Regions from separate parts of the Bacillus sp. BSL6 genome, predicted to be linked through region 3. Evidence: riboswitches for the same ligand, from Rfam matches in the RefSeq annotation. Region 3 holds a riboswitch; each other region holds the start of a gene.
What was found. A riboswitch is a leader RNA that binds a small molecule or an ion and turns the genes downstream of it on or off. The one in region 3 is predicted to bind S-adenosylmethionine.
Positions count from the first base shown of each region.

Region 1: linked by a shared signal. The riboswitch ahead of RCJ96_RS21810 (methionine ABC transporter ATP-binding protein) and the one ahead of metI (cystathionine gamma-synthase/O-acetylhomoserine thiolyase) in region 3 are both predicted to bind S-adenosylmethionine.
Region 2: linked by a shared signal. The riboswitch ahead of metK (methionine adenosyltransferase) and the one ahead of metI (cystathionine gamma-synthase/O-acetylhomoserine thiolyase) in region 3 are both predicted to bind S-adenosylmethionine.

Region 1 covers NZ_JAVGCW010000007.1:185,364-189,654, forward strand. The annotation lists gene RCJ96_RS21800 (MetQ/NlpA family ABC transporter substrate-binding protein) at 1-6, opposite strand, end outside; gene RCJ96_RS21805 (methionine ABC transporter permease) at 29-694, opposite strand; gene RCJ96_RS21810 (methionine ABC transporter ATP-binding protein) at 684-1,703, opposite strand; SAM riboswitch class I at 1,827-1,931, opposite strand; gene RCJ96_RS21815 (cysteine hydrolase family protein) at 2,174-2,737, shown strand; gene RCJ96_RS21820 (hypothetical protein) at 2,969-3,118, opposite strand; gene pruA (L-glutamate gamma-semialdehyde dehydrogenase) at 3,304-4,291, opposite strand, start outside.
Region 2 covers NZ_JAVGCW010000001.1:105,185-109,475, forward strand. The annotation lists gene pckA (phosphoenolpyruvate carboxykinase (ATP)) at 1-1,554, opposite strand, end outside; SAM riboswitch class I at 1,783-1,904, shown strand; gene metK (methionine adenosyltransferase) at 2,074-3,273, shown strand; gene RCJ96_RS00690 (GNAT family N-acetyltransferase) at 3,315-3,839, opposite strand; gene RCJ96_RS00695 (hypothetical protein) at 3,863-4,039, opposite strand; gene RCJ96_RS00700 (hypothetical protein) at 4,046-4,225, opposite strand.
Region 3 covers NZ_JAVGCW010000001.1:583,748-588,038, reverse strand. The annotation lists gene RCJ96_RS03230 (bifunctional homocysteine S-methyltransferase/methylenetetrahydrofolate reductase) at 1-944, opposite strand, end outside; SAM riboswitch class I at 1,015-1,124, opposite strand; SAM riboswitch class I at 1,328-1,437, shown strand; gene metI (cystathionine gamma-synthase/O-acetylhomoserine thiolyase) at 1,531-2,643, shown strand; gene metC (cystathionine beta-lyase) at 2,640-3,803, shown strand; gene RCJ96_RS03215 (cysteine hydrolase family protein) at 3,967-4,291, shown strand, end outside.

The DNA of each region.
Region 1 (4,291 bases), on a different contig from region 3:
CTTCATTCTCTTTTCCCCCTCTTCCTTTTTATGATCTGCGTAAAAAGACTTTCGCAAAGTAGTTTCCTAAGTTTTGAGCTAATTGTACGAGAATTATAAGTAAAACGACCGTTACGAACATAACTGATGTATCAAAACGTTGATAACCATATGTCATTGCTAAATCACCAAGACCGCCACCACCGACAAGCCCAGCAACTGCAGAAAATTCAATTAAACCAACTGTCATAAATGTAACACCTAAAATTAATGGTGCTAACGCTTCTGGTACAAGGATTTCAAAAACAATTCTAATTGGTGAAGCACCCATCGCTTGCGCTGCTTCAATTACCCCTTTCGGAACAGAAACAAGATTTGTTTCAACCATTCTAGCGATACCAATTGATGCAACTAACGTCATTGGAAAAATTGCTGCTGCTGTTCCAATTGTCGTTCCGATAACACTTCTTGTTAACGGGCTTAAAGCTACTAAGAAGATAATGAATGGAATCGGACGAATTGTATTAATAATGATATTAAGAATAGAAAAGACCCATTTATTTTCTAAAAAGTTTCCTTTTCTCGTTACATATAAAAGTAAACCTAGAGGTATACCAAGAATTGTAGCGAATATAAGGGTTACAATTACCATTAAGAGGGTATCCCCCGTCGCATCTAGTATGCGCGGCCAAAATATACTCCAATCAACTCGCATGAGCTTCTACCTCCTTCAGCTGCACTTGCAGTCTTAGATGTTGTAATGCTTTTTGAATTTCCCTCTGTTCACCTTGCAATTCTACAAGAAGATTTCCAAATAGCACATTTTGAAGTTCAATAATATTTCCGTACAGTACATTTACATCCACATTATAGTTTTTTGCGATATATGATAGTACCGGCTGTCCTGTTTCCTCACCAGTAAATGTTAGGCGATAAATCTGACCACCATTTTGAATTTTCGCTAAAACACTTTCCGGTAAATGATCATTAATAACAGAACGTACAAAGTTTTGAGTCGTCTTTGTTTTCGGTTGTGTGAAAACATCAAACAGTTTTCCTTCTTCAATAACTTTTCCTTTTTCCATTACAGCTACACGGTGACAAATTTCTTTCACGACATGCATTTCATGTGTAATAAGAAGAATTGTTAAATTGTATTCTCGATTTACTTTCTTTAATAAGTTTAGAATTTCTGTCGTTGTTTCTGGATCTAAAGCTGATGTTGCCTCATCACATATAAGAATATCTGGTGATGTTGCAAGTGCTCTAGCAATACCTACACGCTGCTTTTGTCCGCCTGATAGCTGCTCTGGGTAATTGTTTGCCTTATCTTCTAACCCTACAAACTTCAGCAATTCATTTACTCTTTCTTTTATCTCATTCTTTGGTACTTTTGCTAACCTTAATGGATAAGCAATATTCCCAAACACTGTTCTTGAATTAAATAAATTAAAGCTTTGAAAAATCATCCCGATTCTTTGTCTTAGCTTCCGTAATTCTTTCGTCGATAATGATGTAATCTCTTTATCATCTATTGAAATCGTTCCTGCCGTTGGTCTCTCTAACATGTTTACTAGGCGTAATAATGTACTCTTTCCAGCGCCACTAAAACCAATAATGCCAAAAATTTCGCCTTTCTCAACTGATAACGTTACATCCTCCACCGCATGAACAGATTGCCCACCTGATTCATATACTTTACTTACATTATTAAAAGAAATCATTTTTTCCCCTCCTATATGCTGTAAAAACTTGAAGTAGAGCTCTCGAGGTAAAATAAAAAGTGCTCTCCTTCTTATCAAACATAAAGATAAGAAGGAGAGCACTTATATGTACTCGTTCACATCTTCTCATCTTCCAAGCCCTTATAGGCTTGCTGGAGTTAGCACGGTATTAAAAAACCCGTTGCTGAGGTATCGTAGGGCCAGTCCCTCCACCTCTCTGGATAAGAATGTATCGATTTAATTGTCGTTTAATTAATTCTCATTATAGAACTCAGAATAATAAGAGTCAATACATTTTTTAGAAAAATATTAATTATTTCTTTATTAAAATTTTCAGATGAAAATTTTAATAGAAAATAGTAACCTTTAAAGTTATGTAAACTTCTCCTCTTGCATATTTTTTAAAAGGATAATCTTCTCTACTAATTGAATACCATTATTTGAATATGAAATCGGAGGAAGATAAATATATGAAAACAGCTCTTTTACTCGTTGATATTCAAAATGATTATTTTCCACATGGAAAGATGGAATTGCGTAATCCAGCAGAAGCAAGCGCATATGCTAGTCAGCTACTACAGCTCTTTAGAAAGAAAAACGAACCCATTTTTCATATCCAACATGTAGCAATAAAAGAGGACGCTACTTTTTTCCTACCCAATACAGAAGGTGTACATATTCATGAAAGCGTACGCCCACTTAAAGAAGAAACCGTTATACTCAAACATTATCCAAATAGTTTTCGCGAAACCGATCTTCTAGAGCAATTACAACGTTTAAAGATTGAGCACCTCGTCATATGCGGGATGATGACTCATATGTGTATTGATGCTACCGTAAGGGCTGCCTTTGATTTCGGCTTGCAATGTACTGTTATACATGATGCTTGTGCGACAAAAGATCTTTCTTTTAAGAATGCTACGATACCAGCTGTTTATATTCATAATACAATTTTAGCTAGTTTAAATGGCGTATATGCAAATGTAATGAGTACAGAGGAGTTTTTAGCTACAAAAAAACACTCTCTTCAGTGAGCAAAACCGAAAAGAGTGTTTCTTGTCAAACCATAGATTTTCTTTCAAATTGTATTATACAGGAAATCCTTAAAATGAATACAAAAAAATGTGACTAATAAGTCAACTTTTCTCATTGTTTTATTTCTATTTACATGTTTATCCCGATATGAATAGGTTTTAGCTAGTTCCACTTACCAAATAGTAATATATGGTAAGTGTTTTTTAATGCAAATTAACTAATTTCTCCTATTATTTATCTGTTTGTTTTTGTTTCTTTTTCAAATACTCCGCACGCAATTTTTCAATTTGCTGCTTTTTATCAAATTTGACAGGCGTCTGTTTTTCATGAAACTTCGCGACAGCTACCTGACCTTTGTAATCCAATTGATATTTTCCCACTTTGTTCACCTACTTTTCTTGTCTTTAAAGAGAATCTATTCAGCAAATATAAATATACCTCATTTTGCTGAAGTAAACCTTATTACTTTATTAGTTTTTCTACTGATTACTATGTTAATCCACATATAAAAAATTTTTCAAAAAAAGAGATCTTCGCAGACTGCGAAGATCTCTTCTACTATTTCTTATAAAGTTTCAGAAGTAGTTTTTGCTTGCATGTGAAGCGCTAAGTAGTCAGGACCACCAGCTTTAGAGTCTGTACCAGACATGTTAAAGCCACCGAATGGTTGGTATCCTACGATTGCACCAGTACATCCACGGTTGAAGTATAAGTTACCTACGTGGAAGTCTTCACGTGCTTTTTCAATATGATCACGGTTGTTAGAGATAACTGCTCCTGTTAAACCGTATTCTGTATTGTTTGCAATTGCAAGTGCATGGTCAAAGTCTTTTGCTTTACAGAATGCTACTACTGGTCCGAAGATTTCTTCTTTCATTAGGCGAGCATCTTCTGCAACGTCAGCAACGATTGTTGGTTGGATGAACCAGCCTTTAGAATCGTCTCCTTCGCCACCTGCTAAAATTCTACCTTCTTCTTTACCAATTGCAACATAGCTCATTACTTTATCGAATGCAGCTTGGTCATTAACAGGACCCATGTTTGTACCTAATACAGCTGGGTTAGCAACTTTTAATTCTTTCGTTAATTCAACAGCACGATTTAATACGTGATCGTATACATCTTCGTGGATTACTGCACGAGAACATGCAGAACATTTTTGTCCTGAGAATCCGAATGCTGATGCAACGATAGATTTAGCTGCTAATTCAAGATCTGCTTCTTTATCAACAACGATTGTATCTTTACCGCCCATTTCAGCGATAACGCGTTTTAACCAAATTTGGCCTGGGTTTACTTTCGCTGCGCGCTCATAAATACGGATACCTACATCACGAGATCCAGTGAAGCTAATGAAACGTGTACGAGGGTGATCTACTAAGTAGTCACCAACTTCAGAACCATTACCTGGTACGAAGTTTACTACGCCAGCTGGTAAGCCAGCTTCTTCTAATACTTCCATGAATTTCGCTGCTACTACAGGAGTTGTACTAGCTGGTTTTAGTAATACTGTGTTACCAGAAACTAAAGCAGCTGTTGTCATACCTGCCATA
Region 2 (4,291 bases), 480 kb from region 3:
TTCAGATACGCTGTCGAACTTTTTGAAGTTAGCTTTGAATTCATTTGCAAGTTCGATTGCTTTAGCTTTATATGCAGCTTTATCAGCCCAAGTTTGTTCAGGCATTAACACTTCGTCAGGTACACCTGGTACGTGAAGTGGAACTTCAAGACCGAAGATGTCATGTTTAGCTGTTTCAGTTTTCGCAAGTTCACCGCTTAATGCTGCTTGAATCATTGCACGAGTGTAACCTAAGTTCATACGTTTACCAACGCCGTATTCGCCACCAGTCCAGCCAGTGTTTACTAAGAATACTTTCGCATCGTGTTTCTCGATTTTCTCACCAAGCATTTCAGCATAGCGAGATGCATCAAGTGGTAAGAATGGTGAACCGAAGCAAGTTGAGAATGTTGCTTGCGGAGATGTAACACCGCGCTCTGTTCCTGCTAGTTTACTAGTGTAACCACTTAAGAAGTGATACATAGCTTGTTCTTTTGATAACTTACTGATTGGAGGCAATACGCCAGATGCATCAGCAGTTAAGAAGATAATTGTATTTGGGTGTCCTGCAACACTTGGCAGTACGATATTGTCGATCGCATGCATAGGGTATGCAGCACGAGTATTTTCTGTTAAAGTAGTATCGTTATAGTCTGCGATACGCGTTTGGTCATTAATGATAACGTTTTCTAAAACAGATCCAAATGTGATTGCATCGAAAATTTGTGGTTCTTTCTCGTGAGAAAGGTTTACACATTTCGCGTAGCAACCGCCTTCAATATTGAATACACCGTTATCAGACCAACCGTGCTCATCATCACCGATTAATTTACGGTTTGGATCAGCAGATAATGTTGTTTTACCTGTTCCAGATAAACCGAAGAATAATGCTACATCGCCTTCTTCACCTACGTTTGCAGAGCAATGCATAGAAAGAATATCTTGTTCAGGTAATAAGAAGTTCATAATAGAGAAGATTGATTTTTTCATTTCTCCAGCGTATTCTGTACCACCAATTAGTACGATACGTTTTTCGAATGAAACCATAATGAATGCTTCAGAGTTTGTACCGTCAACAGCTGGATCAGCTTTGAAATTCGGTGCAGAAACAATTGTGAACTCTGATTCATGAGTTGTTAATTCTTCTTCAGTTGGACGAATGAATAGTTGATGTACAAATAAATTGTGCCATGCATATTCATTAATAACTTGAATTGGTAGGCGGTAATTGCGGTCAGCGCCTGCAAATCCTTTGAAGACGAATAACTCTTCTTTCTCTTTTAAGTATTCTAAAACTTTCGTATATAATTTATTAAAATGTTCTTCAGAAATCGGTTGGTTTACTGCTCCCCAAGCAATTTTGTCAGCAACCGATGCTTCTTTCACAATAAATTTATCTTTAGGAGAACGTCCTGTATATTTTCCAGTTGAAGCAGAAACGGCACCAGTCGAAGTTAATTTCCCTTCATTTCGCATTAATACTTTTTCCACTAATTGCGGAACACTTAGTTGAATCTGTGCATTGCTTCCGTTCAATAATTCGTGTAAACCAATTTGGACATTCACAGTACTCATATTTATATACCATCCTTTTCATTTAATGAAATATTTCTCGTAATCCCCAACAAGAGTATAACACAATTATATAAATAATGTATACTATTTATTTCTTTTTGTTTGTGTGAATACATTATTTCCTTATTAATATTTCATTTTAGGCGCATTGAGAAAAACTTTCACGAAAATGTGAATATTAATTGACAAATGAATATCATTTCTTTAGTATAGGTTGGGACGGATACTCTCTTATCCCGAGCTGGCGGAGGGACAGGCCCGATGAAGCCCAGCAACCTCACTTGTAGTGGTAAATACAGGTGAATAGGTGCTAAAACCTGTGCGAGGCTACAGGTCTCGAACGATAAGAGCGAAGGGCAAAAAGCAGTATGCAAGTAGCAAATTAAACCTTTCCTCTCTATTATGTAGGAAAGGTTTTTCTGTATGCTTGTGTGGGAGAATAAATGTATGTCGCAATCTGTGGCAAATTAAGGATGAGTTCCGTACAATATATACAATTACTGTAGGGAGGTTTACCACATGACAAAAAAACGTCATCTGTTCACATCTGAGTCTGTAACTGAAGGACATCCAGATAAAATTTGTGACCAAATTTCTGATTCAATTTTAGATGCGATCTTATCAAAAGACGCAAATGCACGTGTAGCTTGTGAAACAACTGTAACAACTGGTTTAGTATTGGTAGCGGGGGAAATTACGACTTCTACTTACGTAGATATTCCAAAAATCGTTCGTGAAACAATTCAAGGCATTGGTTACACACGCGCAAAATACGGATTCGATGCAGAAACTTGTGCAGTTTTAACATCTATCGATGAGCAATCTGCTGACATCGCTATGGGTGTTGACCAAGCGCTAGAAGCACGCGAAGGTCAAATGACTGACGCTGAGATTGAGGCAATTGGTGCAGGAGACCAAGGTTTAATGTTTGGTTTCGCATGTAATGAAACACAAGAGTTAATGCCACTTCCAATCTCGCTTGCTCACAAATTAGCTCGCCGTTTAACTGAAGTACGTAAAAATGATACATTATCATACCTACGTCCGGATGGAAAAACGCAAGTTACAGTTGAGTATGATGAAAATGGTAAACCAGTACGTGTTGATACTATCGTAATTTCTACACAACATCACCCAGATGTTACATGGGAAGAAATCGATCGCGACTTAAAAGAGCACGTAATTAAAGCTGTAGTACCAGCAGAATTAATCGATGGAGAAACGAAATTCTTCATTAACCCAACTGGCCGCTTCGTAATTGGTGGACCACAAGGTGATGCTGGTTTAACAGGACGTAAAATCATCGTTGATACTTACGGTGGATACGCTCGCCACGGTGGCGGTGCATTCTCTGGTAAAGATGCAACGAAAGTTGACCGTTCTGCAGCATATGCAGCTCGTTATGTTGCGAAAAACATCGTAGCAGCTGGTCTTGCTGAAAAAGCAGAAGTACAACTTGCATACGCAATCGGTGTAGCGCAACCAGTATCAATTTCAGTTGATACATTCGGCACTGGTAAAGTATCTGAAGACGTACTAGTAGAACTAGTTCGTAACAACTTCGATCTTCGCCCAGCTGGTATTATTAAAATGCTAGACTTACGTCGCCCAATTTACAAACAAACAGCAGCTTACGGCCACTTCGGACGTACTGATGTAGATCTATCATGGGAACGTACAGACAAAGCTGCAGCTTTAAAAGAGCAAGCTGGTCTATAATATATGAAAAAAAGCTTTGCGCAGTGAGCGCAAAGCTTTTTTTATATATAATTACGTTGGAATAAAGCGAAGAGTTCAATGTCATGCCAAGTGCCATTGCGGAATATAGCTTCTTTACAAGTTCCTTCATGTTGAAAACCGAGCGATTTATATAATTTAATTGCTCTATCGTTAAAAGAAAATACTCGTAAAGAAAGGCGATGTAAATTTAATTCTAAAAATGCATAATCCAATAATAAGGTGAAAGCTTCCTTCCCATAACCTTGCCCCCAGTAATCCTTGTTACCAATATCAATAATACATTCAGCGTTTCGATTATACGAATCAATATGAATTAAAGAAGTAATACCAATTGAAAGATGCGTAGCTTTTTCTTCAATGATATAGCTTTTAGAGTCCGAAGAATGAATAAATTGTTGGCAAAGTTTTTCTGTGTCTTGAAGGGAATATTTATCAAGAGTGAGAGTAGTTGAACTCATAACGTCTATATCATTATGCCATTTATAATATGTTAGAATATCATCTTCGGAAAATTTTCGTAACTGGATACGGTTTGATTCAAACAATGTAAGTCCCCCTTTTGTATTTACTATTTTTTGTTCATTATTTCAACACACGAGCTACAATAAATCTCTCCTTCTAGTTCAATATACTTTCTCATATTCGTCATGCCACTTGCTGGAAATGGCATATGAATCCAAGCCTTTTCATACGTTTGTATTTCCTTTTCACATGATTTACAAAGGATTGGTTTCTTCTGGAACATATGTAATCAACCTTTCATTTGACGTGCTTTGCCCGCGCAAAAAGCACTGCTTAGTAAAAATAGTGTCGCAAATATAATGCTCACCAATGTCGCGTATGGGATTGCTCCTTTTAGAGAAAAGCCGACAGTGATGGAAGCGATAAATAAGAGGATGAATGTTGTTGTTAATTTTTTATAAAGTTCCATAATATGTAGACCTCCGATTTATTTTTTAGTACAAGTTTTAAAATTGAATTCCATTAGAAAGAAAAT
Region 3 (4,291 bases):
TTCTCTGCTAAAGTGACATGAGCTTTTGAACGTTTCTCATGTGTATGAACTACTTTCGGTCTTTGAACCGTATCCTTTTCTATTACAGGCGTAACATTTAGAGTAGCACGTTTCATACTTTCAATATGTTCTGGAGTCGTGCCACAACAACCGCCCAATAACCGAATACCTTGCTCAATAAATTTCGGTGTCATCGCTTCAAAATAAGCTGGACTTCCCTCATATACGTATCGTCCCTCTACATAATTTGGGAGACCTGCATTTGGATATGCTGACAAGTAACCATTTTTCGGAATCGATATCATTTTAAGAGCTTCCGTCATATGAAGTGGCCCTAGTTGGCAGTTCAATCCAACAACATTTGCACCGTAATCTAAAAGCTGTTTTAATATTTCATTTACATCATTTCCATTTTGAGTCGTACCCGCCTCATGTAACGCCAATTGCGCTACAATTGGAATATTTGTTTCTTTTCGTAACACCTGGACAGCATGAAGTAATTCAAACTCATCATAAAAAGTCTCTAATAGCAGTCCATCAACCTGTTCTTCTAATAATGCACTTGCCTGTTCCAGTAACATAAATTCTCGCTCCATATCAGTTGTCGTAACCGCCCCGATATGTTTCATACCACCAATTGTGCCTAAAATTGCATTTCTGTCTGTAACAGATGCTTTCGCCAGTTTTACTGCCGCTCTATTAATTTCAGTAACTTGATTTTCTAATCCATACATACGTAATTTCGCTTCATTTGCTCCGTACGTATTTGTTTGAATCACATCTGCCCCAGCCGCTACATATTGCTTATGAATCGATACAATTAAATCTGGATCAGATATATTCAATTCTTCAAAACTACTTTGCAAACCATGTGAATGTAATAACGTCCCAACCGCACCATCACCTATTACAATTCCTTTTGATAATAAATCTAGTAATTTCACAAATCTCCCTCATTTCTATCAATATAAAAACCCCCTCTTCACTTTGAAGAGGGGGACATAATCGATCCTCCTCTTATTATGCAAAACATTCGTTTTGCAGGTATTAGCACCGTTTCAAACATTTCGTTTGAAGGTTGCCGGGTTTCACAGGGCCTTTCCCTCCACCGCTCTCAATAAGAGTTTGTCTTTATTATTTTATTTATGTAGCTAAAAGGAAATGCGTTCCCCTTTTAACAATGTTTGTTAATTTTTTTATAAATTTAGCACGCACAAATACAAAAGTCAATGACACTTGCGGAAAAATAAAAATTATTTAAAATAAAGTTGCAATTCAATTATCTTTTGTTGTAAAGTTAAAAACATAATAAAATTTCATACGAACATTCTTATCTAGAGAGGTAGAGGGACTGGCCCTATGACGCCTCAGCAACCATTAACATTTGTTAATAAGGTGCTAATTCCAGCAAATTGTGAAAGATTTGACAGATGAGAAGAAGACTCTATTCAAACCGAAAGCCTTCTTCTTAGAAGGCTTTTTTATTTTATATTCAACTAATGGTTCAATTTAAAAAGGAGGAATTTTCACATGTCAACTATCGAAACAAAATTAGCGCAAATCGGAAACCGGAGTGAAACTACAACAGGAACTGTTAATCCACCTGTTTATTTTTCAACTGCTTATCGTCACGAAGGAATTGGTAAATCTACTGGATTTGATTATTCACGAACTGGAAATCCAACGCGCGGCCTATTAGAACAGGCAATCGCAGACTTAGAATGCGGTGAACAAGGTTATGCCTGTAGTTCAGGGATGGCAGCCGTTCTTCTTGTCCTTTCCCTATTCCGCTCTGGAGACGAACTTATTGTTTCCGAAGATTTATACGGTGGCACTTATCGATTATTTTCTGAGCACGAAAAAAAGTGGAACGTTCGATGTAGATACGTAAATACACAATCTATTAAACAAATTGAGCAAGCCATCACAACGAAAACGAAGGCTATTTTCATAGAAACTCCAACTAATCCATTAATGCAAGTTACCGATATTGCCGCTGTTGCAACTGTAGCGAAAAGACACGGACTACTTCTTATTGTAGACAACACATTCTACACACCTTATATACAGCAGCCATTAACAGAAGGTGCCGATATCGTACTTCATAGTGCAACGAAATATTTAGGTGGTCATAACGATGTACTAAGCGGACTTGTCGTTGCAAAAGGAAAGGAACTTTGTGAGGAAATCGCTCATTATCATAATGCCTCTGGTGCAGTCTTAAGTCCATTTGACTCATGGCTATTAATTCGTGGTATGAAAACGTTAGCGCTTCGCATGAGACAACATGAAGAAAATGCAAAAGCAGTTGTTGCTTATTTAAATGATGAGGATGGGGTGACAGATGTATTTTATCCTGGAAGAGGCGGCATGATCTCGTTTCGTCTGAAAGATGAAACATGGATTAATCCATTCTTACAATCTTTATCCTTAATTACATTTGCCGAAAGTCTCGGTGGTGTTGAAAGTTTAATGACATATCCAGCAACACAAACACACGCTGATATTCCTGAAGAAATTAGAACAGCAAACGGTGTATGTAATCGTCTTCTTCGATTTTCCGTTGGTATTGAAAATAGTAACGATTTAATTCAAGACTTAAAGCAAGCCATTAAACTTGTAAAAGAAGGTGTAAGAATATGAGTTATTCTATAGATACACTCTTACTGCACAACCAATATAAACATGACTCGCAAACAGGAGCTGTTAACGTTCCCATCTATAACACATCAACATTTCACCAATTTGATGTAGATACGTTCGGGAAATATGACTATAGCAGGTCAGGCAATCCAACTCGTGAAGCTCTTGAAGACATCATTGCTTTATTAGAAGGCGGAACAAAAGGATTTGCCTTCGCATCAGGAATTGCAGCGATTTCTACTGCATTCCTCCTCCTTTCACAAGGTGATCACGTACTCATTTCAGAAGACGTATACGGAGGAACTTATCGAATGATAACTGAAGTTCTCTCCCGTTACGGTGTTTCACATACATTTGTTGATATGACCAATTTAGAAGAAATAAAGCAAAACATTAAGCCAAATACAAAACTCTTTTATGTAGAAACACCTTCCAATCCACTTTTAAAAGTGACAGATATTCGTGCTGTTTCTAAACTTGCAAAATCTATTGGCGCCCTTACTTTTGTTGATAATACATTTTTGACACCATTATTCCAGAAACCACTTGACCTTGGCGCTGATGTCGTTCTTCATAGTGCCACAAAATTCATTGCCGGTCATAGTGATGTTACTGCCGGATTAGCAGTTGTAAAAGATACCGATCTCGCCCAAAAACTTGGCTTTTTACAAAATTCATTCGGCGCTATTCTAGGCCCGCAAGATTGTTCTCTCGTACTTCGTGGTCTAAAAACATTGCATGTACGTCTTGAGCATTCAGCTGCTAATGCCAATAAAATTGCACACTATTTACAAGAGCACGCTAAAGTTCAAAATGTCTATTATCCAGGATTACAAACACATCTTGGATTTCACATTCAACAATCTCAAGCTACATCAGCAGGAGCTGTCCTATCTTTCACTTTACAATCAGAAGACGCACTTCGCCAATTTTTATCAAAAGTAAAATTACCTGTCTTTGCAGTTAGTTTAGGGGCTGTCGAATCGATCCTTTCCTACCCAGCTAAAATGTCACATGCAGCACTATCGCAAGAAGCTCGTGATGAAAGAGGGATTTCAAATTCATTACTTCGGCTATCCGTCGGTCTTGAAAATGTTGACGATTTAATATCCGATTTTGAAAATGCCCTTTCTTATGTAGAAGAGCCTGTAAATGCATAGAGAGCAGAGAAGATATGAAATTAAGTTATCATATCTTCTTTTTTACGCTGATAAGTATATTTGTCAACCCTTCGTATAATTCATAAAAAAAATGACAGATCACTATCTATTTCCAAGTAATGAATTAATTGATATATTAAGAAGTAAAAAAGGGGCAAAAATAATGGATACATGTGCAGATGTTTTAATCGTTATCGATTTACAAAATGGAGTATGTTATAGTGAGGAGCATTTATTTAATTTACAAAATTTACTTACAAAAGTAAATAAAAGAATTTCTTCATACAGAAAATCAAATAAACCAATTCTTTTCGTTCAACATTGTGACGATGATTTAGTACCTGAAAAAGACCTTTGGGCTATTCATTCAGATTTAGATGTTCAAAAACAAGATTTTTTTGTAAGAAAAACACATGCCAATTCTTTTTATAACACAAACTTGAAAGAGATTTTAGATCAATTATCTGTACATCGTATTGAATTTTGTG